DNA from 4 places in the Novosphingobium sp. YAF33 genome. Region 4 is predicted to be linked to each of the others. Evidence: predicted binding sites of a transcription regulator. Region 4 holds the regulator's gene; each other region holds the start of a gene.
What was found. The regulator LexA, encoded in region 4, represses DNA repair genes until DNA is damaged. The targets are predictions, from matches to a motif close to GTTCCNCNCTTGTTCT.
Positions count from the first base shown of each region.

Region 1: the regulator LexA is predicted to act here: its motif matches at 2,070-2,085, upstream of AB4Z00_RS19580 (LexA family protein).
Region 2: the regulator LexA is predicted to act here: its motif matches at 2,698-2,713, upstream of AB4Z00_RS21180 (ImuA family protein).
Region 3: the regulator LexA is predicted to act here: its motif matches at 2,017-2,032, upstream of AB4Z00_RS20575 (MmcB family DNA repair protein).

Region 1 covers NZ_JBFRCW010000010.1:5,854-10,041, reverse strand. Annotated here, with positions in the region: gene AB4Z00_RS19595 (hypothetical protein) at 1-95, opposite strand, end outside; gene AB4Z00_RS19590 (MucR family transcriptional regulator) at 279-938, opposite strand; gene AB4Z00_RS19585 (SOS response-associated peptidase family protein) at 1,365-2,003, shown strand; gene AB4Z00_RS19580 (LexA family protein) at 2,107-2,556, shown strand; gene AB4Z00_RS19575 (Y-family DNA polymerase) at 2,560-3,822, shown strand; gene AB4Z00_RS19570 (SIR2 family protein) at 3,946-4,188, shown strand, end outside.
Region 2 covers NZ_JBFRCW010000012.1:25,704-29,891, reverse strand. Annotated here, with positions in the region: partial or broken gene AB4Z00_RS21195 (alpha/beta hydrolase domain-containing protein) at 130-306, shown strand; gene AB4Z00_RS21190 (alpha-ketoglutarate-dependent dioxygenase AlkB) at 849-1,439, opposite strand; gene dinB (DNA polymerase IV) at 1,439-2,533, opposite strand; gene AB4Z00_RS21180 (ImuA family protein) at 2,734-3,489, shown strand; gene AB4Z00_RS21175 (Y-family DNA polymerase) at 3,404-4,188, shown strand, end outside.
Region 3 covers NZ_JBFRCW010000011.1:56,787-60,974, reverse strand. Annotated here, with positions in the region: gene AB4Z00_RS20585 (bifunctional sulfur carrier protein/thiazole synthase protein) at 1-687, shown strand, start outside; gene AB4Z00_RS20580 (hypothetical protein) at 931-1,458, shown strand; gene AB4Z00_RS20575 (MmcB family DNA repair protein) at 1,507-2,004, opposite strand; tRNA gene AB4Z00_RS20570 (tRNA-Arg) at 2,164-2,240, shown strand; gene AB4Z00_RS20565 (TM2 domain-containing protein) at 2,363-2,677, opposite strand; gene AB4Z00_RS20560 (error-prone DNA polymerase) at 2,767-4,188, opposite strand, start outside.
Region 4 covers NZ_JBFRCW010000003.1:204,415-208,602, reverse strand. Annotated here, with positions in the region: gene AB4Z00_RS08150 (ComEC/Rec2 family competence protein) at 1-1,259, shown strand, start outside; gene lexA (transcriptional repressor LexA) at 1,307-2,005, opposite strand; gene AB4Z00_RS08140 (molybdopterin molybdotransferase MoeA) at 2,139-3,353, opposite strand; gene moaC (cyclic pyranopterin monophosphate synthase MoaC) at 3,350-3,835, opposite strand; gene trpC (indole-3-glycerol phosphate synthase TrpC) at 3,849-4,188, opposite strand, start outside.

The DNA.
Region 1 (4,188 bases), on a different contig from region 4:
AGGGCCGTGAGTGTCAGCTCTTGAAGTCCCAGAAGACTGGTCAGGGAGAACGGCGCTTTTGTGTCGCTCGGAGCGGGTGTTGTGGGGGCAGACATCTGTAGCTTCCGGTTTTGGTGCAGTTGGTGCGCACCGCTTCTGGAAAGTCATGCCTTTGATGCAATAGGAAAAATTTACCCACCGACGGATGTGGCCACCGGTCGGCGCAGTTCGGTTCCGGCTGGCGCCTGAAGTGCGGGAGCAAAGTACTGCGGCCCGCACTCCAGACGAGGTACGCGCTGTTATTCGGACGGCGCCGCATTGGTTGCCGACTTCGGCTTTCTCGCAGTCTTGCCGCCGGTGGCCGCCTTTTTCGCGGGGGCTTTCTTGGTCGGAGCCTTATCGGCCGGAGCGCTCGCGGAAGGCGCAGTAGCGGCTGCAGGGGTGTCGCCGGGAACAGCGGAGGGTTCGGCTACTGCATCGGCAACTGCGGAATGCGCCTTCTTGCTCTTGGTTTTGGCGCCCTTCTTGCGCCCGAGGCCGATCTCCTTTGCAAGCGCCCGCCGGCGCTCGGCATATTCCGCCGCGACGAACGGATAGCTCGCAGGCAGATTCCAGCGCGCCCGGTAATCCTCGACCGAAAGCTGGTGGTCGGTGGTGAGGTGCCGCTTGATCGTCTTGAACTTGCTACCGCACTCGAGGCAGACGATGCCATCCGGCTTTACCGAAGCACGCACGGAGACCGCGGGTGTAAGCACTTCCGGTTGCGGCGCAGGAGCTTGTCCAAGCGACGCCAGCGATCCGTAAACCGCCTCGATCAACTGGGGAAGCTGCGCTGAGGGAATCGAATTATTGCTGACATGCGCGCTGACGATGTCAGCCGCCAGCGTAAGTAGAGCTTGGTCTGCCATGATGTATTTACGTGCCCGAATTTCTTTTTGTGGGCGTTTCGTTTCGTTCATTGTCATCGCGGGCGCAAGCGGGATTGCAGGCAATGCGGATCAATTCTTTCCCTCGCCGTGATCCCTTTCCGGACCGTTTCCCAAACCGCTCATGTCGCCCGGCATTGAAAGCGGTGTGATCGGACAGTGCTTCTCCCGAAGTCCAGACGGCCGCCAATACGCCGCTGCCGCTTCCGGGAGTGAGGCCACGATATCGATCACCCGCCGCCCGCCTCCATAACGCGTACCCCTGGCCTCCTCGTCCTTTTTGGCGGCGTGCAGGCAAGCGTTACGAATTGGGTCAGGGACTACGGGCGGTGACCGGCGTCTTCGGCGCCGCCGCCCATATACGGTACTGCCGCAGGCATGATAGGTTCGAGTGCCGGGCGGGTCATTGGGCAGGCTTGGTCGGTACGGGCAACAGCCACGGCAGAGGAGAGGGCCGCCATGTGCAATCGAGCCAGAATGCGCGGTGAGCCGGAAACCCTGTTCGGCTCGGCCGCCCACCTGTTCACCGAGCGTCCGCGTGACAATCGCTTCGATCCGCAGGAATTGCGGCCGAAAGGACGCAGCTATGTGATCCGCGAAGAGGGCGAGATGCGCGGATGGGATATCATGACCTGGGACGTGCTCGGCGGAAAGGCGGCCTGGCCGATGACCAATGTGCGCCAGCTCTCGCTGCCGCAATGGCGCCGGCTCGCGGAGAAGCCGGAAAACCGCTGCATCGTGCCGCTCACCGAATTCTGCGAGTTTACGCCGGAAAAGCACGATCTCGATGATGGGAAGCCCCCGCTTAAGGGCGAGATGTGGTTTGCAGTCACCGACCAGCCAACCTTTGTCGTTGGAGGCTTCTGGCAAAGGACCGAGACCGGCAACGGCTTCACCATGGTGACCTGCGATGCCAATGCACTGGTCGCGCCTATCCACCCGAAGGCCATGGTGACCATCCTCGATCCAGGTGACGTGACGACCTGGCTGCGCGGCAGCTACGACGAGATCGTTTCGCTGCAGCGGCCCTACGATCCAGCAAAGATGGTCGTGAGAGGGCCGGTATTCCCGACGCGGCAACCCCAAGCGGAAATCTGAAAAGCGTGATTTGACAGCGGGTTGAACGGTTTATCCGTCGAAATCGCTCCGTCGTCGTTTTCTTATGTTCCCAATATGTTCCGAATCGCGTTATTGGGATGGCATGTCTTCCGGCTTTGCCTTGCCCCCTTCGATTCCTCTGCCGCTTGGCGAACTGCCGCGCGAGTGGTGCCTTCGCGTTATCGGCGCAGCCGGCGCCGGCTTTCCCTCGCCGGCCCAGGACTGGGAAGAATCCGCGATCAATCTCGTAGAGCTGCTCCGGCTCGATCGCGCTGCCAGCTTCGTATTCCGGGTGAGCGGGCAGTCCATGGTCGATGCGGGGCTGTTCGATTCCGATGTCGTTGTGGTCGACAGGGATGCCAAGCCCGTGAACGGGCGCATCGTCATTGCCGTGGTCGATGGCGGTTTTGTCGTTCGCCAACTCTGCTTTCGCCATGGTGTCCCGATGCTCGAGGCGCGCAATAGCCGCATGCACTACGAGCCGGTCGTGGCGGACGAGACAGTGGAAGTCTGGGGCGTCGTGCGCGCGAGCGTGCGCAACCTTCAGGGCTAGCCCATGACCTGGGCCATTCTCGACATCGAGAACTTCTACTGCAGCGCTGAGCGCGTCTTCGATCCTTCGCTGCGCGGTGTGCCGCTTCTCGTGTTGTCGAACGGTGACGGCTGCGCCATCGCGCGCTCGGCCGAAGCCAAGGCGCTCCACATTCGCATGGGCGCGCCCATGTTCCAGATCCGCGATGTGGTGGCGAGGCATGGCATCCAGTGCCGTTCCTCCTCCTACGAGCTCTACGCGGACATGAACCGGCGCTTCAATGCGGTAATTGCTGAGTTCACCGATACGGTCGAAATCTACTCGATCGACGAATCCTTCTTTCGTCTGCCGGTATTGCCGAGCGGCCTCGGCGACGTCGAGATGGCGCACCGTGTCCGCGCTGCGGTCAAGCGCTCGGTGGGTCTCCCCACCCGCATTGGCCTCGGGCCGACGCGGACACTCAGCAAAGTGGCAAACGCCCTCGCCAAGGCGTCCGAAAAAGTTTGGGGCGGGGTTGTCGATCTGCATGACGAAGGCCTGCGGCGGCGGCTCTTGGCGGCCTGGCCGGTCGAGGAAGTCTGGGGCATCGGACCTGCATTGGCGAAGCGCCTGCGGCCGCTCGGCGTCCGGACGACTGCCGAGCTTGCTGCACTGCCCGCAGAAGTGGCGCGCGACGTGGGAACGGTCGTGCTCGAGCGGTTGGTGCGCGAACTCAACGGCATCGAATGCACCGATTTCGAGCCGGAGCCGGCTGCGCTCAAGTCCACGGCGGTCACGCGCAACTTTGGCGAACCTGTTCGGGACGTCGAGGCGTTGCGCGAAGCCATGGTGCGGCGCGCAGTACGCGCGGCCGAGAAAATCCGTCACCAGCGGTTGCAAGCGAGCCGCCTGATTGCCTTCGCACATGGCAGCCGCTTCAAGCCGAACGCGCCCTCGGCCTCGCGCGTCGGGCGGCTTTCGCCTGCCAGCAACGATCCGCGCGTCATTGCCGGCGTGGCCGGCAGGATGGCCGAGGCCATGTTTGAGGTCGGCGCAGTCTACACCAAGTGCGGCGTGATGCTCGAGGGTCTGGAACAGGAGGCGCGTGGGCAGCTCGACATGTTCTCCGCCCCGGATCCCAGATCGCCGAAGCTGCTGGCCGCGCTCGACGAGATCAATACAAGGTTCGGGCGCCAGACCTTGCGGCTGGGTTCTGAAGGGATGGGCGTGAAGGCCTATGATACCAAGCGTGCCTTGAAGAGCCCCTCCTGGACTACACGGATCGATCAGGTTCCAGTGGCGCGGTGATTAGTCACCACGGAGGTGTGAATCGATCGCCAAGCCGGGGTCATGCCGTTGAAGTGGGCAAATACATTGCGATTGCGGGTGTATGACCTTAACTGCGCTTCGTAGCTCCCAAAGAGGCAACACATGTCCGATCCTGCAGAAGTCCTGAAAGAAATACTCGACCGTCATCCGGCGGCCCCATTTCTCTTTGTCGGTTCGGGATTTTCGCGACGCTATCTAGGGACGGAAGCTTGGGCAGGCCTGTTGGAGCGCTTCTGCGCGCCGATCAAGGCATTCGGATATTACAGCTCGCGGGCCAATGGCGATCTCTCGCAGGCCGCGTCCTACATGGCGCTCGACTATAACGAGTGGTGGTGGAATGCTCCC
Region 2 (4,188 bases), on a different contig from region 4:
TCCAATGACGTAGGAGCCATCAGCTATTTCGCTCGGGGCGCCGAGACGGATTCGCTTGTGCTATTGCTCGCCAAGGGGGATCGGCCTTCGACCGGGCGGCAGCAAGTTTAGCTTGGCGAGACTGCGCCTTACAAGCTCTGGATTGTGGTCCTGAAGCCAGCCGACGGTAAACGTTTCAACGGCACAGTGATCGTCGAGTGGAATATTACTGACGGCCTCGATGTTCCGCTCGAATGGATCAATTCCCATCGCGAGCTTTTTCGTAGTGGTTACGCTTATATTGGCGCTCTATGCAGATCGCGATGACGAACGAAACGTTGCCCGCGTTAATCAAAGACAGTCTGAGTATCGAGAAGGGCGGCATACGGACGCCGTGGGTCGATGCGCCGCTCTCGCACCTAACGGGAGACTTCCGAGGAGCTTCTTTGGATATTACAGGTTTGGTCGAGCGCTCAGGCGAAAATCCTCACGCTTTACCTCGGCGGGAAGGCTGAGTTCCTCGGCAAGGCGACCAAATCTCTCGATGCCGCCACCGGGCAAGGTTTCGTTCTAAATTCCGACCGTGCCGAAATTGTAGGACTGCTCGAGCGGCAGTTCAAAGCTGCGACGAATGTACCATAAATCGGCCTTCGCGTTTTCAGTCTGACTGAATTAGGGTGCGCAGCTCAGCCTGGTCAAGCTGCGCGCCCTTGTCGTTGCCTTCAGAACGATCGCTGACCTTCATGGGATAACCTTGCAGGACTTGATGCCGCCAGCTCGCCTCGGAGCAGTTTTCGAAACAAACTCGAAGCGAACGGCAGCCCAGCCGTGACCGGCTGCGCAAGCGATGGACCGCGTCTCGCGACGCTTCAATTTGCGCCGGTGGTACGTTCGTACCTCAAGGACGGCGCCGCCAGGCTGCGAAACGTGACCGACCAGCGCGGACGTACCATCTCGGCGATACTGTGCTCCCATTCATGCCGGGCAGGTCCGCTGAGATGGTAGGCGCTCCTGGGCGTGAGCGGCACGTTAGTTCGGGCAAAGCCGTTCCCACGCCTTTGCCTGAATCGCATTTCAGCCGGTTCGCCTAGCGAAATCCCCACGACGTGCTCGTAGATGGGGCGATCGCGGTGCCAACCGATCCCCGCCCCCGCGTCATACCGGATCAGCAAAGCCTGAACGAGAAGCGCGGGATCCACAGCGGCGAAATTCGCGGCGCGGTCACGCAGCAGCAAGAGCCAGCCAGGAAAAGGAGGTGCTTGGCGCTGCCGGCCCGTTTCGAAATCGTAGTTCCACCCGAAAGAGGTGGTGAGGCGCTTGCCGGTCCAGCCCTGAAAACGGAACGGTTGCAGATCGCAGGCATTGATGCGACTGATCAGCACGCGTTCCTCGGCATCGTCGATGAGGTCGGCCCGGGTGGCAAGGCCGGGCAGGGCAGGGGTGCCGAACAGGTCGAGCATCAGGCCGCCTGCTCGGCGATAAACATCGGCAGCGCCGTTGCTTGTGCGGGCGAGGGTTCGCCCGGGTTCGGCACCATGATGCGGCCCCGCGTTATACCCTCGGCCGGCGGGAGAACGGGGCGCACGAGATCCTTTGCCGGGCGCAGAAGAAGCTCCTTCGTCATCACCGGCTCGCCCTGGTTGCGGCTACGGGTGATCCGCTGGAAATCGCCATACTTGATTTTCACCGTGATAGTACGGCCGAAGATCTGGCTGGCTTCGCACCAGCGCCAGACATGTTCAGCCATTTTCGCAACGCTGGCCGCGATCTCGTCAGGGTCTGTCAGATCGCGGTCGAGCGTCGTCTCGAATCCGGAAGATCCGCGCACCCGATTGGGATTATCCGGTCGGTAGTCTTCGCCGCACGCAATCGCGAAGTACCAGCTGGCCGAACTGCCAAAACGACGCCCAAAAAATGCGAAGGACTTTGCGCGAAGGTTCCCGCCGATTTCGAAGCAGAGGCGCGTCATCTTCGCTGTCGTCACCGGCCCGATGCCGTGGAAGCAGCTGACGGGGAGCGTGTCCACCCAGTTAGCGCCCATGTCAGGGGTGACGGCAAACTGCCCGCTGAGCTTGGGGTGATCGGACGCGACTTTTGCCAGGAACTTGTTGCAGGAAACGCTTGCCGACGCAGTGAGACTGGTATCTTCGAGGATGCCCGGGCGGATGGCATTGGCCGGGCGCCAAGCGGTCTCGAGACCGCATTTGTCCGTCGTCACGTCGAGGTACGCCTCGCCGGGCGAGAGGGGCTCGACCAGGCCGTCGTAACGCGCGAACACGGCACGGACCTGCCGGGATACCTGCCGGTCGACTTCGAAGCGCGGGGGCACGAACACCAGTTCAGGACAGCGCAGCAGCGATGGGGCCGAAGGTAGCGCGGAGCGGACGCCGAGCTGTCGCGCCTTGTAACTTTTCGCTGCAACCCCGCTCCGCGCTGCCGCATGGCCTGCGGCGACGGGGCGGCCTCGCAGCGACGCTTCATCGCAGTGTTCCGCCGCAGCGAAGAAGGCGTCCACGCCGGCCCGGATAATTTTTCTTATGATGAAGTCGACCATGGCGCGGGCATACCATGACAGGAACAAATATCGAACAAAAATGAATGATTGGTCGTCTCAGGGCGAGGGCTTTCCCCCGTCCTGCACAGACTGTCCACAGGGTTGTCCCGAGAGGTGTCTCTTGCCCGCGTCGCAAATGCCTTGACCCGGCACCCCGGCCAATGGGAACATAAGTGGAACAAGGCGAGTCTCGAGTTATCATGCAGCTGCTATCACCTATCTCGACGATCGAGCATCTGCGCACCCTGGCGTCTCCGCTCGCTGAGTTTCGCACAAGCCCGTTTGGCGCCGAGGCGCTGGATGATCGCTTGAGCGGCGGAGGCCTCCGTACAGGCGCGCTGCACGAGGCGGCCGCGCTGACCTGCTCGCTGGTCGATGATGCCGCCGCGACCTTGTTTCTGGCGGGGATAGCCGCGCGTGAAGCCAGATCGCTCAAGGCCCCGGTACTGTGGGTAAGCTGCCGCAATGACCTCTACGCTCCCGGCTTGGAACAGGCCGGACTTGGTTCTTCCGATGTCATTCATGCGCAGCCGCGTAATGAAGGAGCGCTTCTTGCCGTCGTCGAGGACGCTGTCCGCGATGGGACGCCGGCTGCGGTCGTCGCCGAGGCAAGCAAGGTGTCGATGGTGGCGACCCGCCGCCTTCAGCTTGCTGCGGCAGAGGCCGATATTCCCGTTCTGCTGCTTCGGCGTCACCGCGGACGCGACCTGGATCCGCTCAGCGAGCCTTCGGCGGCCTGGACCCGCTGGCGCATTGCCAGCGCCCCCTCCGCCCGCCTCGGGGTTGCCAGTGTCGGTCGGCCCCGCTGGCTGGTTGAACTTGCCCGGCAACGCGGCGGCGAAGGTTTTTCCCTGATCGTGGAGGGATGCGATGAGACGGGTCGTCTCGCTGTTCCTGCCCTATCTGCCGATCGAACGGCTGAGAAGGCAGGACCGGTTCGCCGCTCCGCGGCCTGAACCCCGCGCGCTCCAGCTTCCCGTCTACGACGATCCTGGCGCTTGCTCGGTCCCGCGTGGTGGCGGGTGGCGGCCTGGTGCGCGCTGGGCACAGGCACAGACACAAAGCGAAGATCGCGGCAGGGCACGTACGCGTGTCGATGTCGAACGCGAGATTGTCTCGTTGCCGCTACACGCGCAGCCCCCTATGCGCGAGCTTGGCCGGCGCTCGGAAGCCGCCAAGCATCCTTTCAAGCGCCCGCACGGCGCGCCGCCGCGCGCCGTGCGGGGCGTCCCCGAGTTTGCCGTTGTCCCGATGGCGCTTATTGGCAAAGTCCGGCGCCGCGACGAGATCGTTGCTGTGTGCCCAGCAGCGCGGGCGCTTGGAATCCATGTTGGGATGGCGGCAACTCATGCCCGCGCCCTGGTGTCCGATCTCGATTTTCGGCCCGCCGAGCCTGAGGCCGATGCCGGTTTGCTGGACCGCCTGGCTCTGTTTGGAATTCGGCGCTGGTCACCGATCGTCGCGGTTTGTCCGCCTGACGGTATCTGGCTCGATCTCACCGGCGCTGCGCATCTGCACGGCGGAGAAGAGCGCTTCTGTCAGCGGCTTCAGGCATTCTGCCACCGCGCGGGGTTCACCGTGCGGATCGCGATCGCCGATACCCCCGGTGCGGCCCATGCGCTTGCGCGCTACGGCCGCGAGGATATTGGCATCAC
Region 3 (4,188 bases), on a different contig from region 4:
AACGCGGCGGCGGTGGAGGCTTCGGGCGCGGAGATCGTGACGGTGGCGGTGCGCCGGGTCAATGTTTCGGACCCCAAGGCGCCGATGCTGACCGACTTCATCGATCCCCGGAAAATCACCTACCTGCCTAATACCGCCGGCTGCTTCACCGCCGAAGACGCCATCCGCACCTTGCGGCTGGCGCGCGAAGCGGGCGGCTGGGATCTGGTGAAGCTGGAAGTTCTGGGCGAGGCGCGGACGCTTTATCCCGACATGCGCGAGACGCTGAAGGCCACCGAAATCCTCGCGAACGAAGGCTTCCTGCCGATGGTCTACTGCGTGGACGATCCGATCGCGGCCAAGCAGCTTGAGGAAGCCGGCGCCGTGGCGGTCATGCCGCTGGGCGCGCCGATCGGCTCGGGCCTGGGCATCCAGAACAAGGTGACCGTCCGCCTGATCGTTGAGGGGGCCAAAGTGCCGGTCCTCGTCGATGCTGGCGTGGGTACGGCCTCGGAAGCCGCCGTGGCGATGGAACTGGGCTGCGACGGCGTGCTGATGAATACCGCGATCGCCGAAGCCCGCGACCCGATCCGCATGGCTCGCGCCATGAAGCTGGCGGTCGAGGCTGGCCGCGATGCCTATCTGGCAGGGCGCATGGCGCAGCGCCGCTACGCCGATCCCTCCAGTCCGCTTGCCGGCCTGATCTGAAAATTCGGCCGCGGGGCATTTTTCTTCACGATGGCCGATAGCTCTGCTGCAGCATGGCCGATTGTGACGGAAAAGTGCCGCGGACGGCCATTTTCAAAGCGTCCCGAAATGAAATGCTGCAAGAATCTTGCGGCTATTATCGGGTTCAAACCATCATCCGGTTAAGGCTGTAGCAACCGAAGAGGCGGAGATTGGTTCTAGTGACAGGGAGGATTGTCCTTCCGTGTCACGAGGATCAGGACCATGACTCACACGGGAAAGGCCACCATCACCATCGGGGAGCTGCGGGAATTCGCCAGCTTCACGCCCTGCGAGCAGCGCTACATCCGGCGCAGCCTGGACGTGGGACTGGGCCGGCAGGATGCTCTGGGTCTCTGGGCGCGCGACGGCGTCGAAGCCACCTCGATCCGCAAGCAATACGAAGCCTACGCGGATCTCGCCGCGCTGCGCGAGATGCGGCCTGACGAATTCGGCTTCGATGACATTGCCGCGTTCATGGGCAAGCTGCTTTACGTCGCCGCCTTCGATCTCGCCCAGGAACGCATCGAATCGTTCCCGGCCTTCCGTTTCCTTTACGAACGCCTGCTTGGCGGTTGGGTAAGGCCCTGGCTGCCCGGCGCCTTCTGCGGAGCCGCCGCGCTTCCCCAGATCCGTCCCGATCGCCGCAAGACGTTGCTTCACTCGATCAGCGAAGCGGCGGCCACGGCATCTGGCTGGTCGGAGCGCGAACCGTCATTCTATCCGGAATGGATCGAGAAGGAGATCGCCTGAGTTTCGGGCCGATCCGGCGCTTCGGCGCCGGATCGCTTCGCCCGCACGTCAGCTTTCGCTGCCCCATTGCAGGGTCTGCGGATCGCCCAGGGTAACCAGACGCCTGAGCGAAGCGCGGGCCAGACGCTCGGTTTCCACCTTGCGCCGTGCCGCGGCAAGCTGGCGCAGCGGTGCCGGGCGCAGGATCTCGGCATCGTAGCCATCGGCAACGATCACGCCGCACTGGTCGGGCAGGAACGGCTCGGTTTCCAGCGGCGCCCGGTCCAGCGAGGGGGGCAGCCCCCAGTAGAAACGGTCGCAGTAGTCCAGATAGTCGGGCCATTTGCCGTCGCCCAGCAAGTCTGCGCGTGAAACCTTGATTTCGACGATGACGACATGCCCCTTCGCGTCGATGCCCATGAGATCGGCGCGGCGCCCGCAGCGCAGCGACATTTCCGGCAGGCACCAGATGTCGTTACGAGCAAAAAGCCGCCCTATTCCGCGCGCCACATCGGCGGCGACGAAAGAAAGAGCGGGAGAAACGAGCGGAGAATCAGCTTCGGCCATCGCGGCATAATAGGAACATAGAGGGAACTTTCAAGCCGCAAGGCATCTGGAGCGCTGGCCCAGCCAGAACGGCTGACAGGTTTTTCCCAAGTCCATGATGGATCGAAGTGATTTGGCGCTGGCAACACCGCTCATGCTCTGCTAGTCGCCGCGGGCACTGCACCCGTAGCTCAGCTGGATAGAGCGCTGCCCTCCGAAGGCAGAGGCCACAGGTTCGAATCCTGTCGGGTGCACCATTTCCTCCATTTGCGAAGATCAACCGGCTTCCGGGCCATGCTCTGCCGTGTCTGTTCGGGCATTGGGGCGGGCACGGTGGCCGTGATCGGGCGGCGCGGGCGCCGCCCTTCAGGTGGGCGGGTCAGGCCAGGACGCGGTGGACCAGGTTGGTGTTGTATTGACGCAGCCAGCCCGGGATCAGGAAGGCGTCCACCAGCACCCAGATGCCGAGCGGGATCAGGAACAGCAGGCCGAAGCCCATGATCCAGATGGTCGCCCAGCCGAGCAGGAAGAGGACGAGCTGGACGATGCCGCCGGCGGTCTTGCCGGCGTAGAAGCGATGGGCGCCCAGCGAGCCGAGGAAGAACCACAGGAGATACGTGACGCCGGTGGACTTGGCATTTGCCTGGTAGAGCAGGCCGGCCATGGCCGCAGTGGATGAATTCGTGTCGGTCATCGATACCCCCGTCGATAAGTGAAGGGGCGTATCGATATGGGCATGCCATTAAGAAACCAATGAATTTTTTGAGTTGCCGGTGGCACGGCTCAATGAAAGTCCCGTGAGCGGGGGAGGACCCGCACGTTGCGCGGGTGCTGCGGGCGGACGAATTCGTCGGCGCGGGATAGCTGGGGCTCGGCTTCGTGCACTTCCGAGAGGCGTTTCAGTTCGGGTGTACGGTCATGGATGCTCTGGGCCATGATATGGATGACGCCTTCGGGGCTGTGCTGGATCAGACCTTCCACCAGCATCAGCCGCGCGGCCATGACCGGGCGGCGGTAGGTTTCGAACAGCCGGGCCCAGATCACCACGTTGGCGATGCCGCCTTCGTCCTCCAGCGTGACGAAAATGGCATTGCCCTTGCCCGGGCGCTGACGAACCAGCACCACGCCGGCGACTTTCACGCGCTTTCCGTTTCGGGTCTTCGCCAGGTCCGCGCAGCGCAGCACGCCTTCCGCCGCGAAGACCGGGCGCAGGAACGACATCGGATGGGCTTTCAGCGAGAGCCGGGTGGTCTGGTAATCGGCGGCGACTTCCTCGGAGAGCGGCATGGCGGGCAGGGCGGCATGGGGTTCCTCTCCCAGTTCGCGGGCGCGGGCGGCAGCAAAGAGGGGAAGTTCGCCGGTTGGCGTGCGGCGTGCTTCCCAAAGGCCCTCGCGGCGGTCCAGACCGATCGAATGCAGGGCATCGGCATCGGCCAGGAGGTTGAGCGCCCGCTGGGGCAGGCTGGCGCGCCGGGCGAGATCTTCGAGGTTGGTGTAAGGGCGATGGGTCTTGATCTGCTCCGCCCAGTTCTCGCGAAAGCCGCTGATCTGGCGCAGGCCGAGCCGGAGGGCGAGTGCGCCTTTCGCTTTGGGTTCCAGGGTGCAGTCCCACTCGCTGTGGTTGGCATCGATGGTGCGCACTTCCACGCCATGCTTCTGCGCGCAGCGGACGATCTGGGCCGGGGCGTAGAAGCCCATGGGCTGCGAATTGAGCAGGGCGGCGGCGAAGACCTCGGGGTAGTGGTGTTTGATATAGGCCGAGACCCAGACCAGCCGCGCGAAGGCGAGGGCATGGCTTTCCGGGAAGCCGTAGCTGCCGAAGCCCTTGATCTGCTGGAAGCAGCGCTCGGCGAAGTCCTTCTCATACCCACGGGCCACCATGCCGTTCACCATCTTGCTGTGCAGGGAGCCGATCGTGCCGACATTGCGAAAGGTCGCCATGGCGCGGCGGAGCTGGTTGGCTTCGGCATCGGAGAAGTTCGCGGCGGTGATCGCCAGCCGCATCGCCTGCTCCTGGAACAGGGGGACGCCGAGAGTCTCGCCGAGGACACCGCGCAATTCGTCGCGATCGTGGGGAGGAGCCGGAGAAGGGTAGATGACGTCCTCGATCTTTTGTCGGCGCCGCAGATAGGGATGGACCATGTCCCCCTCGATCGGGCCGGGGCGCACGATGGCGACCTGAATGACCAGGTCGTAGAACCTCTC
Region 4 (4,188 bases):
TCCCGGCACTGGCCCTGAGGGTCCGCCTGCCGATACTGGCCGCAACATGCGGCGCGGCCGCGGGGCTGGGTTACACGCTGTTGAGCGGCTCGCAGGTTCCTACCATGCGCGCTTTCCTGGGCGCTCTGCTCGTTCTCGCTGCCATGGCATGGGGCCGTGAAGCGCTGTCCATGCGCTTGCTGGCGGTGGCGGCTGTCATCGTGCTGCTCATCTGGCCCGAGTCGGTCGTCGGTCCCAGCTTCCAGATGAGCTTCGCGGCGGTGATGGTTTTGGTGGCACTCGGCAATGCAGAGCCGCTGAAGCGCTGGTTGGCACCCCGGGAAGAGGCCTGGCCTTTCAAGGTCATGCGCCACCTCACGATGATCCTGATCACCGGCATTGTGATCGAATTGGCGTTGATGCCCATCGCCCTGTTCCATTTCCATCGTGCCGGCCTCTATGGTTCTGTCGCCAATGTGATCGCGATCCCTTTGACGACGCTGGTCATCATGCCTTTCGTCGCCCTGGCGCTCCTGCTCGATGTGGTTGGGCTTGGAGGTCCGGTGTGGTGGCTGGCGAACCACGCTATCGACGCCCTGCTGGCCATCGCCCGCTTCATAGCCGCGGAACCGGGAGCCGTTCGGGTGATGCCCACGATGAGTGGGTGGCATTTTGCGTTGTTTGTTGCTGGAGGGCTCTGGCTGGGCCTTTGGGACAGTCGCATCCGGCTATGGGGGATTTTGCCTATAGCTGCCGGTTTCTTCGGCTTGATGCTCATTCCGGTTCCGGACATGATGGTTTCGGGCGATGGCCGCCATGTGGGCTGGATCGATCCCGAGAGCCATCGGCTCGTGATGCTCCGCGCCGGTTCCGGGAACTACGCCCTGGACAACCTCATGGAAGTTGCCGGGACGCGAGAGGTCCCGGTCAATGCGCAGACGGCGCCCGGAACGCGATGCAACGCGGACTTCTGCGCCGTCGAGCTACGTCACGGCCAGGGGGCTCGGCATGTGTTGATCGCGCGGGGGAGGGCCATCGTCCCCGAGATGCAACTGGCCGAGGCGTGCAGGTGGGCCGACGTGGTGATTGCCGAGCGCCGCCTGCCGAGGACCTGCCGGCCGAAGTGGCTCAAAGTTGATCGCCAGATGCTGGATCGAACGGGCGGGCTGACTATCGATCTTGCAAGCCGCAGTGTGACGACCGTGGCGGAGGGGCAAGGAAACCATGGCTGGTGGAAACCCGCTACGCCGGCCATGATCGAACGCAAGGGATGGTATTAGCGACCGCTGGCCTGAGGAGGGCGAACAGGGCGCCCTCCTGAAACGGATCAATGATAGCGGCGCAGCAGACCTGCCAGCTTGCCCTGGACTTCTACTTCGTCAGGTCCGTAGATCTGCGGTTCGTAAGCGGCGTTCGCGGGATCGAGGCGCACCATGCCATCTTCCCGGCGCAGATACTTGAGCGTCGCTTCCTCGCCCCGGACAAGGGCGACGACGATCTCGCCATCCCTGGCCGTGGTGGTCCGCTTTACGAGTGCGAAATCTCCGTCGAGAATGCCGGCATCGACCATCGAGTCGCCCGAGACTTCCAGCGCATAGTGATCGCCTGCACCGAGCAGGGCCGCAGGCACCGGCAGCGAGGACTGGCCTTCCAGGGCCTCGATCGGCACGCCCGCGGCAATACGACCATGAAGGGGGATTTCGATCACATCGTTGGCGGGCCTGGCGACCGCCGCCGGACGGGACGGTGCGGCGTTGCCGCCACGCGCCGCCGATACCGCAGCCGCGGTCTTGGCCGGCTTGCTCGTGGCGTCTTCGGGCTGGCGGAGCACTTCGAGAGCGCGGGCACGGTTGGGAAGGCGGCGGATGAAGCCACGTTCCTCCAGCGCGGAAATCAACCGATGGACGCCCGACTTCGACTTGAGATCGAGCGCTTCCTTCATTTCCTCGAAGCTGGGGGAAATGCCGCTTTCTTCAAGCCGGACCTGGATGAACCGGAGCAATTCGTGCTGCTTGCGCGTCAACATCTGCTTAGCCTCATGTGTTCTGTGGCACTTGGCCTGAATCGCCCGACGAACCGGCCCCGGCTGACTTGATGTGTCGTTCAGGGAACTTGTCTGCGAACAATGAGGGAACAATTATGCAACGAATAGGGTATCGTCAAGCAATACCGCCATTTTGGAGCAAGAACACCTGAACGGGATCACCGCGATCAGCGGCGAGGGCATGCGCCGACCGGTCGATCAGGACATTGCTGGCGGCAAGCGAGGACAAGGCGCCGCTATCCTGTAGCGAGAGGGCATGGACCGCCTCACCATCCCAGGATCCCCGCAGGAATTCGCGGCGCGCACCCCCCGTCCTCAAAGGTGCCGAAAGCCGGGTGGCAATCGCGCGGGGTAAGGGCTGCGCGGCGCCCAGAAACGCGCGCAATACGGGGAGAACGAAGAAATATGCGGTCACCAGGCTGGACACGGGATTGCCGGGAAGCCCGATCACCAGTTGACGACGCCCTGCCGTCTGCCGTGTCGCGACCATGAGCGGCTTGCCGGGTTTGATCGCGACGCGCCAGAAGTCGATTTCGGCGCCCCATTTTTCCAGTGCCGGCCGGAGAAGGTCGTGATCGCCCACTGACGCTCCCCCGCTCGTCACGATCACGTCGGCATCGGCGGCCGCGTCGAAGGCGGCGACCAGAGCGTCCAGATCGTCGGGGATTGGTCCATTTCGATTTGCATCGACGGGAACGCTACGCGCTAGAGCGGTCAGCATGGCGCCGTTGCTGGCGGGTATCTGATGGGCTGCGCAGCATTCGGGATCGCCGGACAATTCATCGCCGCTATCGATCACGGTGAGCCGGGGGCGGCGGCGGACGGCGAGATGTCGGTGGCCCGCCGAAATGGCAAGACCGGCCTGTGCCGGCCCGATCAGTGCCCCGGCGGCCAGCAGCGGCGCTCCATCGGCGAAATCCATGCCGCGGAAGCGGACGTGCTTGTGGCCTGGTGAGGGCGCCTCTCCCGTGAGGGCGAGGCGATCGCCCTCACGGTCGACATCCTCCTGCAGGATCACGGCCCGCGCATTGTCGGGCAACAGGGCGCCGGTGGATATCCGCACGGCTTGGCCCGGATCGACGGCTGCACCGAAGGGCCGTCCTGCCGCGCTTTCACCGATCAACTGCCAGGGTCCGGACAGGTCCCCTTCGCTTACGGCATAACCGTCCATGGCGGAGATGTCGGCGGCGGGCTGGACCCGGCGTGCCAGCAAGGGGGCCGCGAGATAGCGACCCAGCGCACCGTCGATGTCGACGTGCTCGACGGGCCGCGGCTCGACCAGCGCAAGCAGACGGGCCTGTGCCTCTTCCAGAGCGATCGGCGGGATCATCGCGGCGATGTCTCAAACCGCCAGTCGCCCGATTTGCCGCCACGCTTTTCGATCAGGCGAATGTCACCGATGACCATGCCCTTGTCGAGCGCCTTGGCCATGTCGTAAATTGTAAGCAGAGCCACGGAAACCGCTGTAATGGCTTCCATTTCCACCCCGGTCTTGCCGCTCAGCGATGCAGTGCCCACGGCCAGCACGGCGCTGTCCTCGAACGTGAAATCCAGGTTTACGGCGTCGAGCGTGAGGGGGTGGCACATCGGGATGAGGTCCGCCGTCTTCTTGGCGGCCATGATCCCCGCGATGCGCGCCGTTCCCAGCACGTCGCCTTTCGGTGCATTGCCGGCGCGGATCGCTTCCAGGGCCGAGGCGCTCATCGTGATCCGTCCGGACGCCACGGCGACCCTGCGGGTCGCGGCCTTGGCGCCAACGTCGACCATGCGGGCCGAGCCTTCCGCATCGATGTGAGTAAGGGACTTGCTCAAGCGCGGGCTATCCTCAATCTGCGAAGAGGAGCTGGCGGGTTGCCGCTTGGACATCCGCCTGACGCATCAGGCTCTCGCCAACGAGGAAAGTACGGGCGCCGCAAGCCGACAGCCGTTCCAGATCGGCGTGAGTGTTGATGCCGCTTTCGCTCACGAGCAGGGTGCCGGCGGGCGCCAGCGGGGCGAGGCGTTCCGTCGTCGAAATATCGGTCGCGAACCGCTTGAGATCGCGGTTGTTCACGCCAATGAGGCGCGACTTGAGGCGGCTCGCCCGCTCCATCTCGTCTTCGTTGTGGACTTCGACCAGGCAGTCCATCCCGCGCTCACGCGCCGCAGCCTCGATTTCGGCCATA